Regions from separate parts of the Bacillus sp. BC05(2025) genome, predicted to be linked through region 1. Evidence: riboswitches for the same ligand, from Rfam matches in the RefSeq annotation. Region 1 holds a riboswitch; each other region holds the start of a gene.
The links. A riboswitch is a leader RNA that binds a small molecule or an ion and turns the genes downstream of it on or off. The one in region 1 is predicted to bind S-adenosylmethionine.
Positions count from the first base shown of each region.

Region 2: another riboswitch for S-adenosylmethionine. It lies ahead of ACZ76X_RS27410 (ABC transporter permease); the one in region 1 lies ahead of metI (cystathionine gamma-synthase/O-acetylhomoserine thiolyase).
Region 3: another riboswitch for S-adenosylmethionine. It lies ahead of ACZ76X_RS07355 (YezD family protein); the one in region 1 lies ahead of metI (cystathionine gamma-synthase/O-acetylhomoserine thiolyase).
Region 4: another riboswitch for S-adenosylmethionine. It lies ahead of ACZ76X_RS27360 (peptide ABC transporter substrate-binding protein); the one in region 1 lies ahead of metI (cystathionine gamma-synthase/O-acetylhomoserine thiolyase).

Region 1 is NZ_JBWYRA010000003.1:155,685-163,352, forward strand. Features, by position in the region: partial or broken gene ACZ76X_RS11455 (cysteine hydrolase family protein) at 1-235, opposite strand, end outside; gene metC (cystathionine beta-lyase) at 376-1,539, opposite strand; gene metI (cystathionine gamma-synthase/O-acetylhomoserine thiolyase) at 1,536-2,648, opposite strand; SAM riboswitch class I at 2,890-2,999, opposite strand; SAM riboswitch class I at 3,203-3,312, shown strand; gene ACZ76X_RS11470 (bifunctional homocysteine S-methyltransferase/methylenetetrahydrofolate reductase) at 3,383-5,218, shown strand; gene metH (methionine synthase) at 5,215-7,668, shown strand, end outside.
Region 2 is NZ_JBWYRA010000016.1:58,851-66,518, reverse strand. Features, by position in the region: gene ACZ76X_RS27435 (DUF3981 domain-containing protein) at 1-1,389, shown strand, start outside; gene ACZ76X_RS27430 (multidrug effflux MFS transporter) at 1,518-2,768, shown strand; gene ACZ76X_RS27425 (hypothetical protein) at 2,802-3,248, opposite strand; gene ACZ76X_RS27420 (hypothetical protein) at 3,523-4,026, shown strand; gene ACZ76X_RS27415 (DUF3951 domain-containing protein) at 4,043-4,258, opposite strand; SAM riboswitch class I at 4,426-4,531, shown strand; gene ACZ76X_RS27410 (ABC transporter permease) at 4,668-5,585, shown strand; gene ACZ76X_RS27405 (ABC transporter permease) at 5,603-6,607, shown strand; gene ACZ76X_RS27400 (ABC transporter ATP-binding protein) at 6,564-7,574, shown strand; gene ACZ76X_RS27395 (ABC transporter ATP-binding protein) at 7,571-7,668, shown strand, end outside.
Region 3 is NZ_JBWYRA010000002.1:290,411-298,078, reverse strand. Features, by position in the region: gene lysA (diaminopimelate decarboxylase) at 136-1,452, shown strand; SAM riboswitch class I at 1,570-1,678, shown strand; gene ACZ76X_RS07355 (YezD family protein) at 1,751-1,894, shown strand; gene ACZ76X_RS07350 (phosphoadenylyl-sulfate reductase) at 1,982-2,686, shown strand; gene sat (sulfate adenylyltransferase) at 2,725-3,861, shown strand; gene cysC (adenylyl-sulfate kinase) at 3,874-4,467, shown strand; gene ACZ76X_RS07335 (nitrite/sulfite reductase) at 4,479-6,101, shown strand; gene ACZ76X_RS07330 (DUF3906 family protein) at 6,112-6,312, shown strand; gene cobA (uroporphyrinogen-III C-methyltransferase) at 6,391-7,167, shown strand; gene ACZ76X_RS07320 (sirohydrochlorin chelatase) at 7,169-7,668, shown strand, end outside.
Region 4 is NZ_JBWYRA010000016.1:47,491-55,158, reverse strand. Features, by position in the region: gene ACZ76X_RS27380 (helix-turn-helix transcriptional regulator) at 1-156, shown strand, start outside; gene ACZ76X_RS27375 (hypothetical protein) at 168-359, shown strand; gene ACZ76X_RS27370 (ABC-2 transporter permease) at 356-703, shown strand; gene ACZ76X_RS27365 (peptide ABC transporter substrate-binding protein) at 749-2,389, opposite strand; gene ACZ76X_RS27360 (peptide ABC transporter substrate-binding protein) at 2,797-4,437, opposite strand; SAM riboswitch class I at 4,570-4,674, opposite strand; gene ACZ76X_RS27355 (aldo/keto reductase) at 4,827-5,660, opposite strand; gene proC (pyrroline-5-carboxylate reductase) at 5,662-6,465, opposite strand; gene pnuC (nicotinamide riboside transporter PnuC) at 6,653-7,279, shown strand; gene ACZ76X_RS27340 (GRP family sugar transporter) at 7,370-7,668, opposite strand, start outside.

The DNA of each region.
Region 1 (7,668 bases):
AAAAATCTCGTTCTTGAACATCTAAATCACCATGAATAGCCCAAAGTTCTTTTTCAGGTACTAAATCATCATCACAATGTTGAACGAAAAGAATTGGTTTATTTGATTCTCTGTATGAAGAAATTCTTTTATTTACTTTTGTAAGTAAGTTTTGTAAGTCAAATAAATGTTCTTCGCTATAACATACTCCATTTTGTAAATCGATAACGATTAAGACATCTGCACAAGTATCCATTATTTTTGCCCCTTTTTATTTTTTAATATATCAATTAATTTATTGCTTGAAAATAGATGGTGCTCTTTTGTTTTTTTATGAACTATACGAAACAGCATAAAAAAAGATATGAAAGCTTCATTTCATATCTTCTTTTCTCTCTATGCATTTACAGGTTCTTCTACATAAGAAAGGGCATTTTCAAAATCGGATATTAAATCGCCAACATTTTCAAGGCCGACGGATAACCGAAGTAATGAATTCGAAATCCCTCTTTCATCACGAGCTTCTTGCGATAGTGCTGCATGTGACATTTTAGCTGGGTAGGAAAGGATTGATTCGACAGCTCCTAAACTAACTGCAAAGACAGGTAATTTAACTTTTGATAAAAATTGGCGGAGTGCGTCTTCTGATTGTAAAGTGAAAGATAGGACAGCTCCGGCTGATGTAGCTTGAGATTGTTGAATATTAAATCCCAGATGTGTTTGTAAGCCAGGATAATAGACGTTTTGAACTTTATTGTGCTCTTGTAAATAGTGTGCAATTTTATTGGCGTTAGTAGCTGAGTGCTCAAGACGTACATGCAATGTTTTTAGACCGCGAAGTACGAGAGAACAATCTTGCGGACCTAAAATAGCGCCGAATGCATTTTGTAAAAATCCAAGTTTTTGAGCGAGTTCGGCATCTTTTACAACCGCTAATCCTGCAGTAACATCACTATGACCGGCAATGAATTTTGTGGCACTATGAAGAACGACATCGGCGCCAAGGTCAAGTGGTTTCTGGAATAGTGGTGTCAAAAATGTATTATCAACAAAAGTAAGGGCGTCAATAGATTTTGCAAGTTTAGAAACAGCACGAATATCTGTCACTTTTAAAAGTGGGTTAGAGGGTGTTTCCACATAAAAAAGCTTTGTATTTGGCTTAATGTTTTGTTTTATTTCTTCTAAATTGGTCATATCAACAAATGTATGTGACACACCGTAACGAGAGAGAACTTCAGTTATCATTCGATAAGTCCCTCCGTATACGTCTTCTGAAATGAGTACGTGATCACCTTGTGAAAGGAGGAGGAATGCAGTAGAAATCGCTGCAATTCCTGATGCGAATGCAAACCCTTTTGTTCCGCCTTCTAATAAAGCGATAATATCTTCAAGCGCTTCGCGAGTTGGATTACCAGATCGACTATAGTCATATTTCCCGAACGTATCTACATCAAATTGGTGGAATGTTGATGTATTATAAATGGGAACGTTAACAGCTCCTGTTTGTGAGTCATGTTTATATTGGTTGTGTAGTAAAAGTGTATCTATAGAATAACTCATATTCTTACACCTTCTTTCACAAGTTTAATGGCTTGCTGTAAGTCTTGAATTAAATCGTTACTATTTTCAATACCGACAGAAAATCGAAGAAGACGATTACATACACCGTTTGCTGTTCTAATTTCTTCAGGAATATCAGCGTGTGTTTGTGTTGCCGGATATGTCATTAAACTTTCAACACCACCGAGACTTTCAGCAAATGTAATTAAGGATAAAGATTGTAGGAATGGATTAATCCACGTTTCATCTTTTAGACGAAATGAGATCATGCCGCCTCTTCCAGGGTAAAATACATCTGTCACACCGTCTTCATCATTTAAATAAGCGACAACTGCTTTTGCATTTTCTTCATGTTGTCTCATGCGAAGCGCTAACGTTTTCATACCACGAATTAATAGCCATGAATCAAATGGGCTTAATACCGCGCCTGATGCATTATGATAATGAGCGATTTCCTCACAAAGTTCCTTTCCCTTTGCAACGACAAGTCCGCTTAGTACATCGTTATGTCCTCCTAAATATTTCGTTGCGCTATGAATTACAATGTCCGCGCCTTCTGTTAATGGCTGCTGTATATAAGGCGTGTAGAATGTGTTGTCTACGATAAGAAGTAGTCCGTGTCTTTTCGCTACAGTTGCGACAGCAGCAATATCAGTAACTTGCATTAATGGATTAGTTGGAGTTTCTATGAAAATAGCTTTCGTTTCAGTTGTGATAGCTTGCTCAATTTGTTTAATAGACTGTGTATTTACGTATCTACATCGAACGTTCCACTTTTTTTCGTGCTCAGAAAATAATCGATAAGTGCCCCCGTATAAATCTTCGGATACAATAAGTTCGTCTCCAGAACGGAATAGGGACAGGACGAGGAGAACAGCTGCCATCCCTGAACTACAGGCATATCCTTGTTCACCGTGTTCTAAGTCTGCAATTGCCTGCTCTAACAGGCCGCGAGTTGGATTGCCAGTTCGTGAATAGTCAAAGCCAGTCGATTTACCAATTCCTTCGTGACGATAAGCAGTTGAAAAATAAACAGGTGGATTAACAGTCCCTGTTGTAGTTTCGCTTCGGTTTCCGATTTGTGCTAGTTTTGTTTCAATAGTTGACATGTGAAAATTCCTCCTTTTTAAATTAACAATTAAGTGAATGTAAAGTGAAACTTTAATCAGTGAGGGATTCATCCCCACTGATTATCAGCTCTCACCAATCGGGCTTTTACGGGCAGTTGATCCCCACCTAACTTCTTTGTTCCAGCTGAATTTTGAGTTGGGAATCTTACTGCCCTCAAATAGCGGGGTAAAATAAAAAAAGCCTTCTAAGAAGAAGGCTTTCGGTTTGAATAGAGTCTTCTTCTCATCTGTCAAATCTTTCACAATTTGCTGGAATTAGCACCTTATTAACAAATGTTAATGGTTGCTGAGGCGTCATAGGGCCAGTCCCTCTACCTCTCTAGATAAGAATGTTTGTATGAAATTTTATTATGTTTTTAACTTTACAACAAAAGATAATTGAATTGCAACTTTATTTTAAATAATTTTTATTTTTCCGCAAGTGTCATTGACTTTTGCATTTGTGCGTGCTAAATTTATTAAAAAATTAACAAACATTGTTAAAAGGGGAACGCATTTCCTTTTAGCTACATAAATAAAATAATAAAGACAAACTCTTATTGAGAGCGGTGGAGGGAAAGGCCCTGTGAAACCCGGCAACCTTCAAACGAAATGTTTGAAACGGTGCTAATACCTGCAAAACGAGTGTTTTGCATAATAAGAGGAGGATCGATTATGTCCCCCTCTTCAAAGTGAAGAGGGGGTTTTTATATTGATAGAAATGAGGGAGATTGGTGAAATTACTAGATTTATTATCAAAAGGAATTGTAATAGGTGATGGTGCGGTTGGAACGTTATTACATTCACATGGCTTGCAAAGTAGTTTTGAAGAATTGAATATATCTGATCCAGATTTAATTATATCGATTCATAAGCAATATGTAGCTGCTGGGGCAGATGTAATTCAAACAAATACGTACGGAGCAAATGAAGCGAAATTACGTATGTATGGTTTAGAAAATCAAGTTACTGAAATTAATAGAGCGGCAGTCAAACTGGCGAAAGCATCTGTTACAGACAGAAATGCCATTTTAGGAACAATCGGTGGTATGAAACATATCGGAGCTGTTACGACAACTGATATGGAAAGAGAATTTATGCTACTTGAGCAGGCAAGTGCTTTACTAGAAGAACAGGTTGATGGATTACTATTAGAGACTTTCTATGATGAGTTTGAATTACTTCATGCTGTTCAGGTGTTACGAAAACAAACGAATATTCCAATTGTAGCTCAATTAGCGTTACATGAGGCAGGTACGACTCAAAATGGAAATGATGTAAATGAAATATTAAAACAGCTTTTAGATTATGGTGCAAATGTTGTTGGATTGAACTGTCAACTAGGGCCACTTCATATGACGGAAGCTTTTAAAATGATATCGATCCCGCAAAATGGTTATTTGTCAGCATATCCCAATGCAGGTCTCCCGAATTATGTGGAGGGACGTTACGTATATGAGGGAAGTCCAGCTTATTTCGAAGCGATGACACCGAAATTTATTGAACAAGGTATTCGATTATTAGGTGGTTGTTGTGGCACTACACCAGAACATATTGAAAGTATGAAACGTGCTGCTTTACACGTTACGCCTGTAATAGAGAAGGATACAATTCAAAGACCGAAAGTAGTTCATACACATGAGAAACGTTCAAAAGCGCATGTTACTTTAGCAGAGAAAGCAAAAAAACAAACGACAGTAGTAGTGGAATTAGATCCACCGAAAACGTTAGATACACAGCGTTTTTTTGAAGGCGCAAGGGCATTGAAAAGAGCTGGAGCAGATGCTATTACTCTAGCAGATAATTCATTAGCATCGCCTCGCGTTTCGAATATGGCAATGGGTGCATTATTAACGAAACACGATATTCCGGTATTGACGCACTTAACGTGTAGAGACCATAACGTCATCGGATTACAATCTCATTTACTAGGATTATCAGCGTTAGGCATGGAAGAAGTGTTAGCTTTAACTGGTGATCCAGCACGCGTTGGTGATTTTCCAGGTGCCACTTCTGTATATGATTTGTCCTCTATTGAGCTCATTAAAATGATTAAAGAAATGAACGATGGGCGCTCCATTTTAGGGAAATCAATAGGTCCAGCAACAAGGTTTTCAGTAGGAGGTGCGTTTAATCCGCATGTAAGACATTTAAAAGCAGCGGTTAAGCGAATGGAACGGAAAATAGATGCTGGAGCAGAATATTTCTTAACGCAGCCAATTTATGATATTGCGTTAATTGAAGAAGTGTATGAAGCGACGAAGCATTTGGAACAACCTATTTTTATTGGGATTATGCCATTAATAAGTAAACGGAATGCAGATTTTCTTCATTTTGAGGTGCCAGGTATTACTTTACCTGAAGCGATAAGAGAGAGAATGGATGGACATGAAACGAAAGAAGCGGCAATTGAGGAAGGGATTCGCATTTCTCAAGAGTTGATTGATGCGGCGATGAAATATTTTAACGGCATTTATCTTATTACACCATTTCTAAAATATGAAATTACAGAACACCTCGTTAAATATGTGAGAGAAAAGCAAGAAGTGAAAGAAGGTATTAATGGATGAAAAGTATAGAGGAAAAATTACAAAATAACATCTTAATATTAGATGGTGCAATGGGAACAATGATCCAGCAAGAGGACTTAACTGCGGAAGATTTCGGAGGGGAAGAGTACGAAGGCTGTAATGAATATTTAGTAGAAACAAGGCCTGATGTCATTTTGAAGATTCATAAAGCTTATATTGAAGCTGGGGCGGATGTTATTGAAACAAATACATTTGGGGCGACAAATATTGTATTAAGTGATTATGATTTGTCCCATTTAGATGAAGAACTAAATGAGAAGGCAGCACGTTTAGCGAAGCAAGCGGTCCGAGAAAGCGGGAAGGAAGTATACGTTGCGGGAGCGATGGGGCCGACAACGAAAGCGATTAGTGTTACTGGTGGTGTAACATTTGAAGAATTAATTGAAGCCTATACACGGCAGGCAAGAGGATTGTTGAAGGGAGAAGTTGATGTATTACTCGTTGAGACGAGTCAAGATATGCGTAACGTGAAGGCTGCTTATATTGGAATTCAAGCAGCTTTTGAAGAATTAAATACAATTGTACCTATCATGATTTCGGGAACAATTGAACCGATGGGAACGACTCTGGCTGGGCAAACAATTGAGGCTTTTTACTTATCGGTAGAACATATGAAGCCATTATCTGTTGGGTTAAACTGTGCGACTGGTCCAGAGTTTATGAGAGATCATATTCGTTCCCTATCTGATTTGTCGGAGTGTTACATTTCTTGTTATCCAAATGCAGGTCTTCCTGATGAAGATGGACATTATCATGAATCGCCATCTTCTCTAGCTGAAAAAGTGAAGCGATTTGCTGAAGAAGGATGGGTTAATATTATCGGTGGTTGTTGTGGTACAACGCCAGAACATATAAAAGCAATGAAATCTGCATTAGCGTCTCTTAATCCGCGTGAACATCACGAGAGAGCTGGGCACGGTGTTAGTGGATTAGAGGCACTACAATATGATGACTCTATGAGACCATTATTTGTTGGTGAAAGAACAAACGTTATTGGGTCACGTAAATTTAAACGATTAGTAGCAGAAGGGAAATTTGAAGAGGCTGCGGAAGTCGCAAGAGCGCAAGTGAAGAAAAATGCTCATGTTATTGATATTTGTATGGCAGACCCGGACCGGGATGAAATAGAAGATATGGAAAACTTCTTGGCAGAAGTTACGAAAGTGTTAAAAGTACCGATTATGATTGACTCAACAGATGAAAATGTGATGGAGCGAGCTCTTACTTATATTCAAGGAAAAGCTGTTATTAATTCAATTAATTTAGAAGATGGGGAAGAACGATTTAAAAAAGTGACACCGCTTCTGCGTAAATATGGTGCGGCAATTGTAGTTGGAACAATCGATGAAGACGGTATGGCGGTTAGTGCAGAACGAAAACTCGAAATTGCGAAAAGAAGTTATGAGTTATTGACGACGAAATATGGCATACGCCCGTCAGATATTATTTTTGATGCACTTGTATTTCCTGTAGGTACAGGTGATGAAGAATATATTGGCTCGGCGGCAGCGACGATAGAAGGTATTCGTCTTATTAAAGAAGCGTTACCAGAGTGTTTAACGATTTTAGGTGTAAGTAACATATCATTTGGTTTACCACCAGCTGGACGTGAAGTATTAAATTCCGTCTTTTTATATCATGCAACGAAAGCAGGATTAGATTACGCGATTGTGAATACGGAAAAATTAGAGCGATATGCGTCAATTCCTGAGGAAGAAAAACGTCTTGCAGATGCATTACTTTTTGAAACGACGCAAGAGACGTTAGAAGAATTTACAAACTTTTATCGCGCGGCAAAAAAGAAAGATATCGTTATCCAAGAAACTTTAACTCTTGATGAAAGGCTAGCAAATTACATTGTAGAAGGTACAAAACAAGGGTTACAAGAAGATTTAAGCCTTGCGCTTACAGAAGGAAGAAAGCCTTTGGATATTATTAATGGCCCACTTATGACAGGAATGGATGAGGTCGGACGATTATTTAATAATAACGAGTTGATCGTTGCTGAAGTATTGCAAAGTGCTGAGAGTATGAAAGCTGCCGTAAGCTATTTAGAGCCACATATGGAATCTAGCGATAGTGCGAAAAAAGGGAAGGTGTTACTAGCAACTGTTAAAGGTGACGTACATGATATTGGGAAAAATCTCGTTGAAATTATTTTAGCGAATAACGGCTATGAGATTATTAATTTAGGAATCAATGTTCGCTCGGATCGAATTGTGCAAGAAGTACAAGAAAAGAAGCCTGATATTATTGGGCTTTCTGGTTTATTAGTAAAATCAGCGCAACAGATGGTAACGACTGCTGAAGATTTAAAAGCAGCGGATATTGATATTCCAATTGTTGTAGGCGGGGCAGCGTTAACAAGAAAGTTTACAGATAATCGTATTTCGCCATCCTATAAAGGGCTCGTATGTTATGCAAGTGAT
Region 2 (7,668 bases), on a different contig from region 1:
GGCTATTTTGGTTATTTGCACGATATAGTAATCTCGCAAACGAAATATGACTCTGTTGTAAAGGTAGAGAAAGATATTTCAGAGCCATTTACTGAAAATGATCATCCGTTTACAGTGCCGCCAAAGACAGCGGAAAATAAGATGAAAAAAGTATTTGGAGATATTCCGAAAGTAGCTTATTTTGAGCTAGGAGAATTAACGCCACAAATGGTAAATGGCGAGGCTTTATATGTAGCACCAATTGAAGTTTCAGGCTTTTTTAAAGCACGTAAAGCAGAGACCATTCCAGGATACGTAACGATGTCAGGTACGAACCCGGATGCGGAAGCGAAACTGCACCTTGGTTATAAAATGAAATATGTGCCAAGTATGTTCTTTGGGAATCATTTAGAGCGTGTTGTAAGGAAAGCAGAACCAAATCTAATCTTTAAAGGGAAACCTAAATTTGAAGTGGATGATAAAGGGAAACCTTATTATACAATGACGTATGGTGAATTTATTTCAGGAAGATCTGGATTTGAAGTAGAGGGCGTTGTAGTAGTAGACGCACAAACAGGTGAAGTGAAAAGATACGATAAAGGAAAGGCACCTAAGTTTGTCGATGGCGTATTAAATCACGAGACCGCATCTACATTAAATACGTATTTCGGTAAATATATTCACGGATTTTGGAATACAAAATTCTCACAAACTGATATGAAGATCCCGACTGAGTGGGGAACGAAAGAAGGAGTTACACCAATCTTCGGTAAGGATGGAACGTTATATTACTTTACTGATTTCACCTCTCCGAAAGAAGGAGTAGATTCTGCGTTAGGTTACTCGCTTATCGATGCGCGTACAGGTAAATTATATTACTATAACGGAAAAGAAGTGAAGGGAATTATGGATGGTTCAGCTGCTTCGGAAGTAGTGAATAATTCCTTTAAGAGAGAGAAATGGCATGGAACGATGCCGGTTATTTATAACGTGTACGGTAAACCTTCTTGGATTGTACCTGTTATTGATGACGGAGGATTAGTACGTGCTCATACAGTTATCTATGCTTCTAATGCAAAAATATTTGCAACAGGTTCGACGCAAAAAGAAGCGCTTGAGAATTATAAAAATGCGCTGAGCGGAAGTGGAGATTCATTTAGACCAACTTCAAATGGTAAAGAGGCACAAAAAGAAGGCGTTGTACAACGTGTATATAAAGAAAAATCAGGTGAAAATACAATTGTGTACGTACTGTTAGAAAATGAACAAAAAGTATTTATGATACCTGTAAAAAAATTCCCATATGCTATGTTTACAGAAGTGGGAGATCCAATTCAAATCACATATTTAGATACAGGAGAGGCGATGTCTTCCGTATCTAAATTTGCAAATAGCAATTTGAAAAAGTAAAGCGATAGAAATTTTATCGCTTTTTTTTTACAGTATAAAACAGGAAAATGCGCTATACTTGACGTATGTTTATGTTGTAACTATAATTGTTACGATTTAGTATGTATAGGAAAGGGTGAACAGAAAAAGTGAATGGAGTTAATCAAGAAATATATAAACCTGTAAAGACAAATAGGTTATGGATGATTCTTGTACTAGGGACACTTACGGCGATTGGGCCATTATCTATTGATATGTATTTGCCTTCTTTACCGAAATTAACGGATGATTTACAGACAGGTGCATCCCTTGCACAGCTTACCTTAACAGCTTGTTTACTTGGACTTTCAGTAGGGCAATTATTTGTCGGTTCAATTAGTGATATTTATGGAAGGCGCAAACCTCTTATTATTGCTCTTATTATTTATGTTGCTTCTTCTTTACTTTGTGCTATTGCGCCATCTATTTGGACTTTAGTGTTATTACGCTTCTTACAAGGAGCTTCAGGATCGGCTGGGATTGTTATATCACGTGCAATGGTACGTGACATGTATTCAGGTTCTGAAATGACGAAGTTTTTCTCGCTGCTCATGTTAGTAAACGGAGCGGCGCCTATTTTGGCACCGATTATTGGAGGACAATTGCTACAGTTTACAACATGGCGCGGTGTCTTCATCGTTCTTGGAGGAATTAGTGTATTCATGTTAATATCAGCTACTTTCGTATTACGTGAAACATTACCTCCTGAAGAGAGAGAAACAGGTGGGCTGTCAGGGACGTTGGCGACGTACGGAAAACTATTAAAGGATCGTCTGTTTATGGGATATGCATTGTCTCAAGGGCTAGTAACGGCGGCAATGTTTGCATACATTTCGGGCTCACCATTTGTGCTGCAGAACATATACGGAGCATCACCACAGCAATTTAGTTTGTTTTTTGCAATCAACGGTATCGGTATTATTATTGCTAGTCAGGTAACAGGTCGTTTAGCGGGGAAAGTGAATGAGAAGACATTATTTGTTGCTGGTATTATTATTGCAGCTGTTGGTGGTTTATCTTTACTACTGACAATCGTACTAGGAATAGGTTTAATTGGTGTTTTATGTTCGTTATTCCTTGTCGTATCAAGTGTCGGGGTTGTATCAACAACTGGATTCTCGTTAGCGATGAGAAATCAGAAACAAGCTGCAGGAACAGCATCGGCTCTATTAGGTTTATTACAATTTATTTCAGGAGCACTTGTTGCACCGTTAGTAGGTATTGGCGGAAGCAACACCGCATTACCGATGGGGATTGTAATAGCTCTTTGTGAAATTGGTGCGGTGTTATGTTATTTGTTTATGGCCAGAAGAAGTGAGAAGCAGTTTGAACTGCAACAAAGACAAAATTTAGAGGCTTAACAAAAAAGAACTGATTCAAAGGGAATATTTGAATCAGTTCTTTTTTTCATTTCTTTGAAATACCTCATACATATTATTCATGATCGTATCATATAAAACAGCAAGTTTATCCCACACCCAGCGATTACTATCGACTTCTTTTTCCCCGCAGTCGATAATATCGGTATGGTCGGTAATTTTATACGCTTTTTTAACGATAATAGGAGCAATTTTCGGTATACGTGGGATTTCTTTTAAGATATCTGCGAAGTTTCCAATGTAGACATGACCAATGATTTCGATTGTTAATGATTTATCTGATATATTTAGCATGGTATGAAATTGATTTGTATGTTGTTGTTTTAAATATTGGGCTAACTTAAATGGAGCGTGTTTCTTTTTTAATACGCGGCGAAGGCTCTTTGTATTTTCGATATGAAGTGATTTTTCGCGAATAAGGACACGAATATCTTCTCCCATAAAAGGCATTGTGTTGTACATAGATGATTCTCCTTAAAAACTTACATATGTTTGCGTTATGCATATGTAAGTCTAGCATGGTTTGTTCTTTATGTGTGCTTACGGTTTTGTAAGGTGATGTAGTAAAGCAGTGCAAAAGTTATTTGTATAAAGTGACGATACTGTGACAAACATGTTGGTATATATGTTACGATGTCGTCTTAAGTGTAAAAAGTAGGATGTTCTCGGTATAATAACAAGTGGAGATAAAAGAAACTATAATGAGTAGTAGTTGTAGATAAAAGGAGAAGAAGAGATGAAGAAGGTTTTGGGTATTGCTGTAATGGGAAGTATGCTCCTTCTAGCAGGGTGTAATGGAAATAAAGATACGAAAGAACCGAAAGAAAAGGTAGAGCAATCTACAGAACAAACCGAAGAGATGAAAGAATACCGTGCAGTACATGAAAAATATGATATGAAAATGAATAAGGAAATTAATAACGCGTTACAGCTATTTGAAGTGGCAAAGGAAAAAGGCGGTAAGGAAATAACGAAGGCTACATATAAAGAAGATGTGCAAAAGGTAACAACGAGCATGTTAGAAGATATTGATCATATACGAAAAGAAATTCGTGTTCCGAAGTCGAAAGAGCAAGAACATGAGGTATATGTTGGTTTCTTGAATGAATCGGAACAAGCGATGAAAAAATTACAGAAGTTAGCTAAAGAAGAAGATTCATCGTTGATTCGTGATATAGAAATTAACTTTGCAACAGCATCGACATACTATAAACGTTTTCAAGCAGAAACGAAAAAATAACCTTGCCTGTGCAAGGTTATTTTTTCTTCTTGCCATCTCCGTCCTCATCCTCGGATACTAATATCTTCTGTTCTTCGTGAAATTCGGAAATAGTTTGCCCAGTAATATTATCGAAAGGGGTATAAAAAGAGGTGATACTTTTCTTTTTGATGAAGAGTTTGTAGAAGCCGATGATGACAAGTATAATTATTGTTAAGGGTAATCCTATAGTAGCTAGAAGTAAGGGGGCCATCTTATAACTCCTTTCATATCTTTTTTTATTATAAGCGAAATACGACATAGATAAATGAAAGTATTAAAAACTGATTTTTCTAAATATATCCAATTTGATTGACTTTTCATTTTTTCAGAATTATAATTCGAAATATACAATTTGAACCAAATAATAATATAGCAATTTACTTATCCAGAGAGGTAGAGGGACTGGCCCTATGACACCTCAGCAGCGGGTTCTGTAGTAGGAACACCGTGCTAATTCCAGCAAGCAAGTCTTGAAAGATAAGTGATGGGCCTTTGTTTATTAAGCCTTGATCTTATTTTTTAAGATCAAGGCTTTTTGTATTCTAAAAAGAGAAAAGGGAGTAATGGAAAAATTACGTTCATAAAACTAAGTAAATATATGTGTTTAGGGGGTTATTGCAGTGTATGTAATTAAAAAATTATCAGTTATGGTGTTCACGCTATGGGTTATTACGACAGTGACATTTCTAATTATGCATATTATTCCGGGGGACCCATTTTCATCAGATGCAAAGATCTTTCCGGCAGAAGTTGTGCAGAATATGAGAGCGAAATATCACCTTGATGAACCGTTATGGAATCAATATGTTGCTTATTTAGACGGTGTAGTTCATTTTGATTTTGGTGAATCCGTTCAATCGACGGGGCAAGGCGTATCAGAAATTATAACGACAGGATTTGGTCCATCAGCGATTATTGGTTTACAAGCACTTATTATTTCATTAGTAGTCGGAATTGCCGCAGGTACATTTGCAGCTCTATATCATGGGAAAGTAATTGACTATAGTGTGAGTTTACTTGCGATTCTCGGTATTTCTATTCCAAGTTTTATTTTAGCACCACTATTTATACAAGTATTTGCTATTCAATTTGAACTTTTACCAGTAGCGTCTTGGGGCACATTCGAACATACGGTATTGCCATCCTTCGCATTAGCGTTAGGACCAATTGCAGTAATTACAAGATTTGTTCGCTCTAATATGATCGAAGTACTGCAGAGTGATTATATTAAGCTAGCGAGAGCGAAAGGGATACCAATTAAGAAGATTATTATAAGGCATGCCCTTCGAAATGCGATTGTTCCAGTGCTTACATTTATAGGGCCGTTAATGGCTGGGCTTTTAACAGGGACGTTCATTATTGAAAAGATTTTTGCAATTCCTGGTCTCGGAAAATATTTTGTAGATAGCATTTTTAACCGGGATTATCCGGTCATTATGGGAACGACAATTTTCTATAGTGCATTATTAATTTTTTGTATTTTCGTTACAGATATTATTCATCGTATTGTTGATCCGCGTATTCGTTCTATTACATAAGGAGGGGGGATATTTAAATGGGAGCTTATGAAATTAATAAACAGTTATTAACGAATGAAGAGAAAAAAGAATTAACAATAAATAAAGAGCAGCAAACGATTAGCCGAAAGAAGGAAGTATTTCGCAAGTTTATATCAAACCCTATAGCAATTCTAGGGGCAGTGACGTTATTACTCATTATTATTTTCTCGTTAATTGGCGAAAGTTTAACATCATTTACTGCGAGTGAACAAGTAAAAGAAGCAACTAATTTACCTCCTAATAGCGAGCATTGGTTTGGAACCGATGATTTAGGAAGAGACATATGGGCGCGTACTTGGGCTGGTGGGAAAATTTCATTAGTAGTTGGATTAGTAGCGGCCGTTCTTGATATAGGGCTTGGTGTACTGATCGGAGGTTTTAGTGGATATGTGAGAGGGCGTAATCGCCTTGGAACGTTAATGGATGAGTGGATCGTACGAGGGATTGAAGTATTATACGGTATTCCATATTTATTAATTGTTATTTTACTACTGATCATTATGAAGCCGGGGCTTTTTACAATCATAATCGCTCTCGCATTAACTGGTTGGATTGGTATGGCACGCCTTGTTAGGGCGCAAGTCTTATCTTTAAAACAAAGAGAATTTGTTATTGCAGCGGAGCGATTAGGTACATCGCATATGAAGATTATATACGGACATATCATTCCGAATTTAACAGGGATTATTATCGTAAATTTATCATTTACAATTCCAGCAGCTATTTTCTCAGAATCATTTTTGAGCTTTATCGGACTTGGTGTTCAATCACCAGCAGCAAGCTGGGGGACAATGACAAATGATGCGCTTGGGACATTATTAAGCGGGGAATGGTGGCAACTATTCTTTCCATCGCTGATGATTGCACTCATCATGTTCGCATTTAATGCAATTGGTGATGGTTTGCAAGATGCAATTGATCCGAAGATTGTAAAACGGAATCGAAAGGAGAAAAAACATGGGACAGCTTTTATCTTTAGAAAACGTAACGTTAGCCGTTGAAAAAGAGAATAGTAAGCAAGCAATTGTGAAACATGTTTCCTTTTCTATTAACGAAGGTGAAATTGTTGCACTTGTAGGAGAAAGTGGTTCAGGGAAAAGTGTTACAGCACAATCTATTATCGGACTAAATCAAGAATCTATTCATATCGACGATGGAAGTATCTTGTTCCAATCTCAAGGATTAACGAATTTACAAGAATCAGAGTGGAACCAAATTCGTGGAAAAGATATTTCGTTTATTTTCCAAGACCCTCTGTCCTCTTTAAATCCGACGATGAAGGTGGGAAGACAAATTACAGAAGTAATTTTGCACCACGAAAAGAAATCGAAAAAAGAGGCAAAAGAAATTGCAATTAACTTATTAAATGATTTAGGAATACATGAAGCAGAGAAACGCTTTGAACAGTACCCACATCAATTAAGTGGAGGAATGAGGCAGCGTATTTGTTTAGCGATTGCATTTGCTTGTCATCCAAAGCTAGTTATTGCAGATGAGCCTACAACTGCATTAGATGTAACGATTCAAAAGCAAATTATGGGATTGCTCAAAGCGAGAAAAGAAAAACAAAACACGAGTATTTTATTAATTACACATGATTTGGCACTTGTACGTGAAGTAGCAGATCGAGTAGTTGTGATGTACGGGGGACGTGTTGTTGAAAAAGGAACGATAGAGGAAGTGATAGGTTCCCCTAAACATCCATACACAAAAAGCTTATTACAAGCAATTCCCAATATGGATGATTCCGAAAAAGTATTACGTGCAATAGAAGGAACGACACCTTCCATTGAGACGTTAAATAGCTTTGGTTGTCCTTTTGTAAATCGTTGTCCAGTAGCGATAAAAGAATGTATTCATCGTTTCCCAGAGAGAACAACATATTCCAAGGAGCATAGTTCAAATTGCTGGCAACATGTTCTGGAGCATAATAAGGCGAAATCAAAAGAGAAGGTGAATGCCTCATGACGACAGATTTAATTACTGTAAAGCAAGTAACGAAAACGTATGGAAGTAAAAAGAAAGAAATTGCAGCGCTAAAAGAAATATCACTTTCTATCTC
Region 3 (7,668 bases), on a different contig from region 1:
TTTTCAATATATATTTTTCCTAATAAGAAACGCGTGTGAACATTGTTCCGCGCGTTTTTTGTCTATCTAAAAGCGTGCTGCAATGAATAGAAGATTGGGGTTATGAGTTTTAGAGGAAATAAGGGAGGAATTCAAATGTATTTACACGGCACAAGCCGAATCAATGGGCAAGGACACTTAGAAATTGGAGGGTGCGATACGACGCAGCTAGCAAAACAATATGGAACACCACTTTATGTATACGATGAAGAGTCAATTCGAGGAAAGTGCCGCGCGTTTCATCGTGCTTTTAAAGAAAGTGGTTTCTCTTATCAAGTAGCATATGCAAGCAAGGCGTTCTTGTGCATGGAGATGTGCCGAGTAGCTCGTGAAGAGAATATGTCATTAGATGTTGTTTCTGGAGGGGAATTATATACTGCACTACAAGCAGGATTTCCGGCATCGCGCATTCATTTTCACGGCAATAACAAAACAGATGAAGAAATTGTGATGGCTCTTCAGGCGAATATTGGTTGTTTTGTCGTAGATAACTTCTTAGAATTAGAAATTTTGCATGATTTAGCAGTGCAACATGGGAAATTTGTGAACATATTAATTCGTGTAACGCCTGGGGTAGAGGCGCACACACATGAATATATTACAACAGGTCAAGATGATTCGAAATTTGGATTTGGCGTGTCAAATGGTCAAGCGATGCAAGCAATTGAGCTTGCTTTACAAAAATCAAATTATAACGTGTTAGGAATTCATTCACATATCGGATCACAAATATTTGAAACAGCCGGCTTTGTGCGAGCGATTGAAGTTCTTCATCAATTTTTAGAAAAAGTGAGAGAGCGAACAAATTATGTAGTAAAAGTGCTAAATGTGGGCGGAGGATTCGGAATACGCTACACAGAGTCAGATACGCCATTAACTCTTGAGACGTATGTGCGAGCTGTAACAAGTGCAGTGAGAGAGCAATTTACAGTATGTAATTATCCCTTGCCAGAAATATGGGTTGAACCAGGCCGTAGTATTGTAGGTGATGCTGGAACGACCCTTTATACAGTTGGATCTGTGAAAGACATTCCTGGTATTCGGAAATATGTATCAGTCGATGGTGGGATGACTGATAATTTAAGGCCTGCTCTATATAACGCTCGTTATGAAGCGATGTTAGCAAATCGAGGGAACGATGAGAATGAGGAAGTTGTTTCGATTGCAGGAAAATGCTGTGAGAGTGGAGATATGTTAATTTGGGATATTAATCTACCGAAAGTTGCCTCTGCGGATTTACTAGCAATTTCTTGTACAGGGGCATACGGGTACTCGATGGCGAATAATTATAATCGGATTCGTAGACCAGCTGTCGTCTTCGCAAAAGGTGGTACGTCACAAATTGTTGTAGAGCGCGAAACATATGAAAATATTATTGGGAACGATCGCATACGTATTAAAGAACTTGTTTAAATGAGGAAAAAGGAGTTGTTCGGAGGGACAATTCCTTTTTTATAAAATAAAATAATTAAAATATATCGGAAAACTAGGATTGAAAAAAATCAGAATTGTGATAAAATACAAATACAAAGCTTATCAAGAGAAGCGGAGGGAACTGGCCCGACGAAGCTCGGCAACCTGCTTATAGAAAGCAAGGTGCTAAATCCAGCAAAATGGAATCCATTTTGAAAGATAAGGTAAAATATATTACCGAACAGTCTTTTCGAAATGGGAAAGATTTTTTTTATGAATAAAAAGGGGGGCTGTTCGCGTGAGTGTACGGGAACATTTTGAGGAAGTATCTGAGAAAATTGAAGCGATGCTTGCTGATATGAAATATGGTTCAATTACAATTGTTGTGCAAGATGGAAAAGTCATTCAATTAGAGAAAAGTGAAAAGGTACGTTTAAAGTAAAAAGCGCTGACTAGAAAAACTAGAGGCGGTTTTAACCTATTTTGATTAGGTTAAAACCGTCTTTTTGCTTTTACAGGGGGAAAAAACATGTTGACGTATGAAACGTGGGAAGAAAATAATGTTTCATTTTCAGAAGAAGATGAAACGAAAGGCGCGCTATCTGTTTTAAGTTGGGCTTATAAAGAATATGAAGGTGAAATTGTATACGCATGTAGCTTCGGAGTGGAAGGGATGGTATTGCTGCATCTTATAAACCAAGTAAATCCATCTGCTAAAGTTGTATTTTTAGATACAAATGTTCATTTTCAAGAAACATATGAATTAATTCAAAAAGTGCGGAGGCAATTTCCTTCATTAAATATTATAGAAAAACAACCGGAACTTACGCTTGATGAACAAGCGAAGTTGCATGGTGAGAAATTATGGGAAAGTAATCCGAATCTTTGTTGTAAGATTAGAAAAATTTTACCGTTAGAAAAATCATTAGCAGCGGAAAAAGCGTGGATATCGGGCTTAAGGAGGGAACAATCAGAAACGCGTAAGCATACAAAGTTTATAAATCAAGATCATCGCTTTCAATCTATTAAAGTTTGTCCGCTCATTCATTGGACATGGAAAGAGGTATGGCGATATGTATACAAACATAGTTTGCCGTATAACCCGCTGCATGATGTTGGATATCCAAGTATTGGGTGTGAGAAGTGTACGTTACCTGTAGGTGAGGGTGGCGATTCGAGAGATGGTAGATGGGCCGGGAAAGTGAAAACTGAATGTGGTCTACATTACCAATAAGATGAATTTGAAAATAAAGCTAAGAGAGGGTATAGAAAATGAGTACAAGAAATGAATTAGTAAATCTTATAGACGAGACATATGATGTATCACAAATTGAAAAAGAAATTGGGCTAGACAACATTGCGTTAAGTGATTTAGAGCTATTAGCAACAGGAGGATATAGCCCGCTTACTGGTTTTTTAGGGAAGAAAGATTATGATTCGGTCGTAGAAACGCTTCGTTTAGCTAATGGGAGGGTTTGGAGTATACCAATTACATTACCAGTAACAGAAGAAGTAGCAGAGAGGCTAATAGCTGGAGAGAAAGTAAAACTTGTTAACGGGGGAAACGTATATGGTGTTATTCAAATAGAAGATATTTTTGTGCCTGATAAGGAAAAAGAAGCGTTACTAGTGTATAAAACGACGGATGAGGCTCATCCAGGAGTGAAAAAATTATATGAACGACCGAACGTTTACGTCGGAGGAGCTATTATTCTTACGAAACGTTTTGAAAGTAATCCATTTCCTTCTTATCATTTAGATCCAATTGAAACGAGAGAAGAATTTAAAAAACGTGGTTGGAAAACAGTAGTCGGATTCCAAACGAGAAATCCTGTACATCGTGCCCATGAATATATTCAAAAATCTGCTCTTGAAATTGTAGATGGCCTCTTTTTAAATCCGCTCGTTGGGGAAACGAAGTCGGACGATATTCCTGCTGATGTAAGAATGGAAAGCTATGAAGTGTTACTTCAAAACTATTATCCGAAAGATCGTGTCTTTTTAGGTGTATTTCCTGCAGCGATGCGTTACGCAGGACCGAGGGAAGCGATATTTCATGCACTAGTCAGAAAGAATTTTGGATGTACCCACTTTATTGTAGGGCGAGATCATGCAGGGGTAGGAGATTATTACGGTACTTATGAAGCGCAAGAAATTTTTACAAACTTTACAGTAGAAGAATTAGGGATTACACCGCTATTTTTTGAACATAGTTTTTATTGCACGAAATGTGAAGCGATGGCTTCGACGAAAACATGCCCGCACGGAAAAGAAGATCATGTCATTTTATCGGGTACGAAAGTAAGAGAATTATTAAGAAACGGTGAGGTTCCGCCAAGTACATTTAGTCGTAAAGAAGTAGTGGAAGTGCTAATTAAAGGCTTGAAAAAAGCAGTAGTAACAGAATAGGGAGAGAACGAGATGGATACGAATATTACTTGGCATACAGCTTCGGTTTCAAAAGATGAGAGAAGAGTGAAGAATGGACATCACAGTTTTGTAATTTGGTTTACTGGTTTATCTGCTTCGGGTAAATCTACAGTAGCAAATGCGGTTGCTCGTAAACTGTTTGAAAAGAATATTGGAAATTATGTGCTGGATGGGGATAACATTCGTCACGGTTTAAATAAAGACTTAGGATTTTCTGAAAGTAATCGCATGGAAAATATAAGACGTATTGGCGAAGTGGCAAAGTTATTTGTAGATCAAGGAACAGTTGTCCTTACAGCATTTATTTCACCATTTCGATTAGACCGCAAACAAGTAAGAGATTTATTAGCGACAGATGAATTTATTGAAATTTTTGTGAAGTGTCCGATTGAAGAGTGTGAGAAACGTGATCCGAAAGGACTTTATAAGAAGGCAAGAAAAGGTGATATTAAGGATTTCACAGGTATTGATTCGCCTTATGAAGAGCCAGCACAAGCGGAATTAATTGTAGAAACGCACAAATATTCTATTGAAGAATGTGCGGAACAAATCGTGAAGTATTTACAAGAGCGTAGTTTTATATAGGGGGATAAACAATGAGTTATGAAAAAGTATGGGCTAACAATGAAAAGTTAAATCAGACTGAGAAAAATAAATTAAAAAAAGATGGCTTGGAGATCTTTAATGATATTCCTTACTATGCAGAGAATGGCTTCGAATCTATTCCGAAAGAAGAGTGGGACGCATTCAAATGGGCAGGGTTGTATTTACAAAGACCGAAAGAAGCTGGTTATTTTATGATGCGTGTAAATATTCCTTCAGGGATTATTACGAATGCACAGGCAGAAGTGCTTGCTTCTATCGCTGAGGATTATGGGCGTGACGTAATAGATATTACGACAAGACAGGCGATTCAGTTTCATTGGTTAGAAATTCAGCAAATTCCAGATATTTTTGAAAGATTAGCAAGAGTTGGGCTATCTTCAGCTGGAGCGTGTGGTGATATAACGCGTAATATTACAGGAAATCCACTTGCTGGTATTGATGCAAATGAACTGTTTGATACAACTGGCATTGTAAAAGAGGTATATGACTATTTCCAACATAATGAAGAGTTTTCTAACTTACCACGTAAATTTAAAATGTCTATTAGTTCTAACATTTATAATTCAGCAAATGCAGAGATTAACTGTGTTGCATTTACACCTGCAACGAAAGAGATAGACGGTGAGAAAAAAGTTGGTTTTCATATAAAAGTAGGCGGTGGATTATCAGCTCGTCCATATTTAGCGGATGAATTAGATGTATTCGTTTTACCAGAAGAAGTGAAGGCGGTAGCAATTGCGATTGCTACGATATTCCGTGATTTTGGATATCGCGAAAAACGTCATTTAGCCCGTTTGAAGTTTCTTGTTGCAGACTGGGGAGCAGAGAAGTTCAAAGAGAAACTAATAGAGTATACAGGACCATTGCAAAGTAAAGGGGAAAGTGCTCTCAAAGGCTGGAATGCGGGATACTTTTATGGAGTTCAAGATCAAAAACAAGACGGACTAAAATATGTAGGTTTTAATGTGCCAGTAGGACGCCTACATGCAGAAGAAATGTTTGAGATTGCAAGAATTGCTAAACAGTATGGGAATGGACAAATTCGTACATGTAATTCACAAAACTTTATTATTCCGAATGTTCCGCCAGAAAATGTGGAGGGTTTACTAAATGAGCCTTTATTTGAAACGATATCAGCCAGTCCAAAATCGTTTATTGGTCATGCGGTTTCTTGCACTGGTATTGAATATTGCAATCTTGCTTTAGTAGAAACGAAAGAAAGATTGCGAAAAATTGCCGAATACTTAGATACACAAATTGCACTCGATGTTCCGGTTCGTATTCATATGGTAGGGTGCCCGAATTCATGTGGTCAACGTCAAATTGCTGACATTGGATTACAAGGGGTGAAAATGAAAACGAAGGAAAAAGGAATTGTTGAAGCATTTGAAATATATGTAGGTGGAACGCTGTTAGATGGTGGTGCTTATAACCAAAAGTTAAAAGGGAAAATAGATGGCGAGGATCTACCTGATGTACTTGCATCATTTATAAGTTATTTCAAAGAGAATAAATTACTAGCTGAAACGTTTTATGATTTTGTCGGCCGTGTTGGTGTAGAGACATTACAAATAGCCTTAAATAACGTACTAGAAGAAGTAATAGCGTCTTAGGAGGGACAATATGGATTTATATCGATTTGAAGCTGTGTTAGTAAATAGTATTGTTCCGATTGTTGTCGTTGCTCAAAGTGAAGAACAGGCGTTTAAGCTTGCGGAGATGGAGCTTGAAAAGCATTTTTTACCGCTGCCAGAAGTAAAGGAAATTTCCTTATTTGAAAAAAAGAAGATTCGAAAAGGTGCGGCATTTGTTATTCATGAGTAGGGAATAACAAATAATGAAAACTTCCATTCGTATATAAGGATGGAAGTTTCACTTTAATAGTAGAAATGAGGAGAGATGATGGGGAAGGTTTATATCGTTGGGGCGGGTCCTGGTGATCCAGATTTAATTACTGTAAAAGGATTGAAATGTATTGAGAAAGCAGATGTTATTTTATACGACCGTCTCGTGAATAAAGAATTGCTTTCTTATGCAAAGCCTGAAGCGGATTTAATTTATTGCGGAAAACTACCAAATTATCACACGATGAAGCAAGAGACAATTAACATGTTTCTTATTAAATATGCGAAAAAGGGAAAAGTTGTAACGAGGCTAAAAGGTGGGGATCCATTTGTATTTGGTAGGGGAGGAGAAGAAGCTGAAGCGTTAGCAAAGCAAGGTGTACCGTTTGAAATCGTTCCTGGTATTTCAGCTGGAATAGCTGCTCCTGCTTATGCTGGTATCCCAGTGACACATCGTGATGCAAGTGCAAGTTTTGCTATTGTAACGGGGCATAGAAAAGAAGATGCCGAAGAGGAAGTGAAGTGGGAAAATTTAGCGAAAGGTGTAGAAACTTTAGCTGTATATATGGGGGTTAGCAATTTACCCTACATATGTGAGCAACTAATGAAGCATGGAAAAGATAAAAGTACACCTGTTGCTATTATTGAGCGAGGAACGACATCTATGCAGCGTACAGTTGTTGGAACGTTAGGAACAATTGTAGATGTTGCAAAAAAAGAACAAATTCAAAATCCGAGCATGATTGTAATTGGAGAAGTGGTCCGTTTTCGAGAAAAAATCCATTGGTTTGAGAAACAGACAGAAAGTACGTATCAAGTAAGTGGAGTGTTATAAAATGAAAGCCATCTTATATATATGCCATGGAAGTCGTTTGAAAGCAGCTAAAGAAGAAGCTGTTGCGTTTATTACGTCATGCATGAACCGTGTAGAGGCAAGTATTCAAGAAATTTGTTTTTTAGAGTTAGCGAGTCCAACTATTGATGAAGGGTTCCGCACATGTGTGAAGCGTGGTGCTACAGAGATTATTGTTATTCCAGTTTTTTTATTAGCGGCAGGTCATGTGAAAAAAGATATCCCGTTTGAATTGGAAAAGGTAAATAATCAATTTTCGAATGTTAAAGTGACTTATGGTAATCCGTTTGGTGTATCAGAAACACTTGTTAAATCGGTATATAGTGGAAGTGGTATTGAACAGGAAGATAAAAATGAAGTGACGCTACTTCTTGTTGCAAGAGGGAGCAGTGACCCTGAAGTATTACGAGATATAAACTGGATTGCTTCTTTATTTCAAACGGAAGAGAAAATTAAAAAAGTAGAGGTTTGTTATTTAGCAGC
Region 4 (7,668 bases), on a different contig from region 1:
GGTATTTTATTATCAGGAGAAGGTTGTGTGTGGCTAGATAGTATTCGATTTGATGAAGTGGATGAAAAAGTTCCTTCAACAGATTTGGCTGAAAATTTTTATGAAACACTACTAGAAGAGCCAGTAAATCTGCAATTTGAAGAGATAGGGAAGTAAGGAGAAAAGATATGCTCAAATATGCAAAACTAATAAGTATTAGTTTAGTAGTATCGTCTTGTATTATGGGAATTAATTATTTCATTAGCTATCTGTGGTCAGGACATATACCTTCTTTGACGTGGAGAACATATTTGATGTTTGTGTTTATATTTATGATGAGTTTTGGTTCCGTACAAAAAGGGGGAGAAGAGGATTATTGACAATAGTCTTCTTCTCCTTCCTTTCATTAATACAAATGTTCATAACTGTTGTCGGAAATGCAGGTATGATTCTTAATATAATTTCACTATCGCTACAACTTGTAAGTTCGGGTGTCATTGTACCACATGAGATGCTCTCTAAAACATATCAAACAATCGGAGAATTATTTCCCGCAACCTATGCAGCAAATGGTTATTATACAATAATATTTGGAGGAGTTAGTTTGGAGAAAAATATTATTTCATTATTAGTCATTATATTAGTTACACAATTGGTAGCAGTCATTACTGTATCTATAAAAGGAATAGTAAAGAGAAGAAGTCATTTAGTTAAAGAAGTATAAAATAAAAAAGGTATCCTTAATTGGATACCTTTTTATCAGCACTTATTATTTTGCAACTTCTGTCCACTTGTAGTTAAATTCACCACCGAAGTCAGTTGTTACAAGTCCTTTAATGAAAGAGCGTTGTAAGTAAGAACGACCTTGTTGGTATAAAGGAGCGACAGCACCATCTTGTAATAAGATTTTTTCAGCTTGCTTCATTGCTTCAAATCGTGCCTTTTCATCTCCAGCTAAATCTGTTTTCACTTTATGGATTAGCTCATCATACTCTTTGTTAGAGTATTTATCGAAGTTATAAGCACTATCTGTTGTAAATAAATCTAAGAATGTAATTGGGTCAGCGAAGTCAGGGCCCCAGCCATCAATTCCGATTTCATAGTCACCACTTAATAGTAGTTTTAATTGTTGTTTACGTGGTTGTGGTTTTAAATTCACTGTTAATCCATCTAGGTTCTTTTCTAGTTCACCTTTTAAATATTCACCAGTCTTTTTAGCTAAAGCATTATCACTTGTTAATAGTTCGATTGTTACTTTGTCAGTACCAAGTTCTTGTTTCGCTTTTTTCCAGTTTTCTTTCGCTGTCTTCACATCATCTTTGACTAGGTTTCCGTTTTCTTTACGGAAGTCGTTACCTTCTGGACTCTTTGCAAATTTCGCAGGAATCATTCCTTCAGCTGGAACAGCACCGTTATTTAAAATTGTTTCTACGTATGCTTTTTTATTCATTGCTCCGTTAATAGCGAGGCGTGCATGCTGGTTTTTTAATGTTTCATTTTTTTGATTGAGTCGTAAAAATTGAATGCCAACTTCAGCGCGGTCTTTGAAATTTGGATCGCTCTTATATTTATCAACAAACTCCGCATTTAAAGTAACGCGATCAATTTGTCCTGAATCATATAAGTTAACTTCTGTAGACTTATCTTTAATGACATTGAAGTTGATTTCTTCTAATTTTACGGTTTTAGCATCCCAATAGTTAGGGTTCTTCTTCAATTGGAAGCCTTGCTCGTGCTTCCAGTTATCCAATGTGAAAGCGCCGTTGTAAATTAAATGATTTGTTTCTAAACCATATTTATCACCTTGAGATTTTAAGTAATCTTCGTTAATTGGTAAGAACGTTGAGAACGTCGTTAAACTTAAGAAGTAGGGAACAGGACGGTCTAGTTGTACTTCTAACGTTTTATCATCAAGAGCTTTGACTCCTAGTTGATCAATTGGCAATTGTTTTTGGTTTATTTGTTTCGCATTCTGTATATCAAAGAATAAGAATGCGTATTCAGCTGCTGTATCCGGATTTACGGCACGTTGCCAAGCGAAGACGAAGTCTTTTGCTGTAACAGGAGTGCCGTTTGACCATTTTGAATCACGCAGGTGGAATGTATATTTTGTCTTATCGGGACTAACGTCAACTGACTCAGCAACACCAGGAATCGGTTTATTATCTTCTCCCATCGCATATAAACCTTCAAAAACATTTCGCATTACGTTCATGGATTCCCCATCTGTTGCTTTTGCAACATCCATTGTTGGAATTTCTGAAGCGAATGATAAGTTAATTGCCTGTTTATCAGGTGCTTTATCATTTGCTTTCGCTCCGTTTGCGTTATCTTTATTTCCTCCGCAAGCAGTTAGTAATAGACTTGCCCCTAAAACAGATGCAACAACAGGTACAACTTTTTTCTTCATTGTTCGTTCCTCCCTAAATGTGTTGTTCGTAACGTCATAATATCCATGTCTTGAAGCGTAGCTATAGAAGAAGAGAAAACCTATTATATGTATGTGCATATAGGTAATCGGGTGTTCTATATGTATATACATGTAGAACTATAATCTATCGTTATATATTCCAACGTAAAAGACATTATATTTTGATGGTTAAATATTTCGTTTCTTTGATTATTTAGAATATTAACACTGGAAAGAACTATATGTCAATAATAAAAATAGATTGTTAATTTCTTAGAATAATATATTAAAAAAGCAGATTTCCTCATGTTGAGGAATCTGCTTTTCATATGTTTTGCTAAAAAAACAATTGGTGTGGACTCATAATCAGTGGGGATGAAGAAAGCCTCACTAATTAAAGCTTGAACTTATTTTTCAATTTTTGCCCACTTGAAGTTTAATTGACCTGCAAAGTCTACTTGTACAATTCCTTTCACATAAGAACGTTCTAAATAAGATTCACCCTTTTGGTAAAGAGGGGCAATGACAGAGTCTTTAAATAATATTTTCTCGGATGCTAGTAATGCTTCCCAGCGAGCTTTTTCATCACCGGCTAAAGTTGTTTTCACTTTTGCTATTGTTTCATCGAACTCCTTATTAGAGTAATGATCTAAGTTATAAGGGTTATCGGTTGTAAATAGCTCAAGGAATGTAATTGGATCCGCAAAGTCAGGGCTCCAGCCGTCAATTCCAATTTCGTAGTCACCTTTTAATAAAAGTGAAACTTGTTGTTTACGTGGTTGGGGTTTTATCGTCACTGTTAAGCCATCTAAATTCTTTTCTAGTTGTCCTTTTAAGAATTCACCAGTTTTCTTCTCAAGGTCACCGTCACTTGTTAATAGTTCTAACGTTATTTTTTCAGATCCAAGCTCTTGTTTAGCTTTTTTCCATAATTCTTGTGCAGACTTTGTATCAACCTTTGTTAAATCTCCATTTGCAGCACGGAAGTCTGTTCCGTCAGGTCCTTTTGCAAAGTTTTTCGGCACGAGACTAGAGGTTGGTGTAGAGCCATCGTTTAATAACGTATTTACAAAGGATTTTCGATCAATTGTTTGATCGATTGCTTGGCGTGCAGAAACGTTTTGAAGTATTTTGTTTTGTTGATTCATACGTAAAAACTGTACCCCTACGTTTGGACGTTCTTTAAAGTTAGCATCCTTTTTATATTTATCAACGAAGTCAGATGTTAGTTTTATACGGTCTAATTGTTTCGACTCGAATAAATTTACTTCTGTAGACTTTTCTTTTACGATGTTAAAGTTGATTTCTTCTAGTTTGACAGTATCTTTATCCCAATAGGTAGGATTTTTCTTGAATTTAAAGCTTTGTTCGTGCTTCCAATCGCTTAGTGTAAAAGCTCCGTTGTACAAGATTGTATTGTCTTCTAAGGCATACTTATCACCTTGTGCTTTAAAGAATTCCTCGTTAATTGGTAGAAATGTTGGGAACGCTGTTAAGCTAATAAAGTAAGGAACAGGGCGTTCTAATTCTACCTCAAACGTATGGTCATCAATTGCTTTTACACCAAGTTGATCGGCTGGAAGTTCTTTGTTGTTAATTTTTGTTGCATTTTTAATATCAAAGAATAGAAATGCATATTCAGAGGCTGTTGCTGGATCGACAGCTCTTTGCCAAGCGAAGACAAAATCTTTCGCTGTAACAGGAGTGCCATTTGACCATTTTGAATCTCGCAGGTGGAATGTGTATTTTGTTTTATCACCACTTACTTCATGAGATTTTGCAACACCAGGGACAGGTTTGTTACCTTCACCAAGATTATACAAACCTTCAAATACGTTTCTCATTACTTGACCAGAATCAGTATCTGTAGCACGAGCTGTATCCATTGTTCGTATTTCAGTAGGTGAAGATAAGTTTAAAACCTGTTTACTAGGCGCCTCGTCTTTTGCATTTGCTCCACTTGCTTCGTTTTTATAACTACCGCAACCAGTTAATAAAATACTTACTCCTACAACTGATGCAATACCGGGTACAAACTTCTTTTTCATTTGATTTTCCTCCTAAATAATTAAGTTCGGATGATGATGAGGGAAATGAAAAATAAAAAATCCCTCTTTTCATATTGAGAAAGAGGGATTTTTACGTACAAGTTATGCACCCGTATATAAACGAAGTCCCTCATTCTATCTTTCAAGCATAAAGCTTGCAGGAAGTGGCACAGTATTCAAAATGAACCTGTTGCCGAGGTTTCAAAGGGCCAGTCCCTCCACCTCTCTTGATACAATGAGTAAACGAATAAACTTTATTAATTTTTGTGTTTCTTTGATAATTCAAAATCTTACACCTTTGATAATAAAGTGTCAACCGGATGGAATATAGTTTAAATTTTCAGTTTTATTGAACGGAAAAACCACTGCATATGGCAGTGGTTTTTCTATTAGAAGTTAAAGTTATCTGGATCTGGACCAACGCGACGATCTTCATTTAGAGCTTGAATTGCTTTCATGTCATCAGCACTTAATTCAAAATCAAATATATTTGCATTTTCAATAATGCGATGTTCTTTAATAGATTTAGGGATTGTTACAACTTCATTTTGTAAATCCCAGCGTAAAATAATTTGTGCAGTTGATTTATTATGTTTTGTTGCAATGTCTTGTAATGTTGGGTTGTCTAGCAGTTGGCCTTGCATTAATGGTGACCAAGCTTCAAGTTGGATGTTATGTTCTTTACAGAAAGCATGCAGCTCTTCTTGTGCTAAACGTGGATGATATTCCACTTGGTTGACCATTGGCTTAATTTCAGCAATTTCAAATACGTCTTGTAAGTGGTGAATATGGAAATTACTCACACCGATAGCGCGAACACGGCCATCTTTATAAAGTTTTTCTAATGCTTTCCATGATTCGGTATATTTCCCTTTTACAGGCCAATGTACTAAATATAAATCTAAATATTCTAGACCTAATTTCTCTAATGTAGTTTCAAATGCTTGAAGTGTTGTTTCATATCCTTGATCGCTATTCCATACTTTTGATGTAATAAATAATTCTTCACGTGAAACACCTGATTCACGGATCGCTTGTCCAACGCCTTCTTCGTTTTGATAAATTGCTGCAGTATCAATGCTGCGGTAGCCATTTTTAATTGCTGCTTTTACAGATTCAATTACTTCTGAACCATCTTCTACTTTAAAAACACCTAAACCGAACCAAGGCATTTTTACACCGTTATGTAATGTTGTATAGTCTTTTAAACTTGTTAAACTCATATTAGTTCCCCCTAGCTTTTTTGTTTGTTGCTTCTACTGCTTTTTGAATTGCCTCTGAAAAATTATATTCATATAAAGCTTTGAGACCTTCAGCTGTGGAACCACCTGGTGTTGTTACTTGTTCGCGGAGATTAGCTGGGTCTTGTGTTTGTTCAAGCATAGAAGCAGAGCCAGAAATCATTTGAATGACAAGGTGTTTGGCAGTGGCTTCATCGACTCCATAACTTTTTGTTGCTTCAATTAGGCTTTCAGCAAAGTAATAAAGGAAAGCTGGTGCACTTCCAGTAACAGCAGTAAGCTGATGAACTTCTTCCTCAGTGCAAAGTTGTGAAGTACCAATGCCTCTTAAAAGCAGTTGCAAGGTTTCCTGATGCATCTCGGTTACTGATTGTCCCGTTGTATATAAGGAGATAGACTTTCCAATTTCAGCAGCTGTATTTGGCATAATCCAAGCAACTGGTGTCCCCCCGGGAAGTCTCTCTTCTAAATAAGATGGACCAATACCAGCAGCTACCGTTACGACAAGTTGATTGGATAGTAACGGAGATAATTCTGCTAATAATTCTTCATGTGCAGAAGGCGGCATTGCTAAAACAATCGTATCAACAGATGTAACATGCTGCTTCCAATCTGTTGTAGTAGACACATTATATTGCCCTTGTAATTGCTTTAGCTTTTCTACGTTGCTTCGGTTAGAAATAATAATTTCTTCGATGTATTCTTTGCTTGTTTTAAGTAATCCGGAAAATATAGCTTCTGCCATACGACCAGCACCAATAAATAAAATTCGATGTTTAGTTAGCATATCCTCTATTCCTTTCTAGTGGAGATATGTTATAAAAAACGATACCATTTTTAAGAGAATTTTGTAAAAAGAAAAGACTTCCCGTAGGTGGAATGGATAACAAAAATCAGGGAAATCATGGTAAGTGTAAGGGCTATTCCTTATACTGGTGATAGGGAATTTATTATACATCTGGGGAGAGATGATCATGATTAGAAGTCCGCTTTTTTTAGTTGTTTCTAGTATCATTTGCGTATTGGTTGGATTTTATATTCAATCGAGTTATATTGAAATTTTTGCATCGGTTATGGGGATTATTAATGTTTGGTTATTAGCGAGGGAAAAGGTATCTAATTTTTTGTTTGGCATGATTACGGTTGCGGTATTTCTATATATTTTCATTACACAAGGTTTATATGCAATGGCAGTATTAGCAGCCTTTCAATTTATATTTAATGTATATGGTTGGTATCATTGGATTGCATGTAGTGGGGAGGAAGAGGTAAAAGCAACAGTTCGTTTAAATATAAAAGGGTGGACGATTTATATACTCTTCATGTTAGTTGCTTGGATTGGTTGGGGCTATTATCAAATCCGTTATTTAGAATCAACAAGCCCATATTTAGACGCTTTAAATGCTGTACTAGGATTAGTAGCTCAATTTATGTTAAGTCGAAAAATTTTAGAGAACTGGTATTTATGGATTTTGTATAACGTGATTAGTATTGTGATTTATATTTCCACAGGTTTATACGTCATGCTAATATTAGCTGTTATTAATCTCTTTATATGTATAGCTGGTTTACTAGAATGGAAGAGCAATTATAAAAGATAAGGACATGTAAATAATTATATTTAGAAAATAATTAAAATAGAAAACCCCTGAAGCACATATGCTTCAGGGGTTTATTAATAGAATATAAGTTTATGCTTTTGTCATACCTAGTAATACAGCACCGCCGATAATTAAAACACTACCTAGTGCAATAAAGATCAATTGACGTTTTGTTTTCTTTTCACCTAAGAAGACAATCGCACCGAATGTTGAGATAACGATTCCAGTTTGAGATAATGGGAAGCTTGTTGCTACTCCGACACGGGGTAATGAAAGAAGTAAGAATAAGTTTCCAGTTCCCCATAGTAAACCAGATAGAGCATTACGGATTGCATATTTGTTAAATGGTTTATGTTTAGATGTCAGTACAACCGCACCGACAAACATAC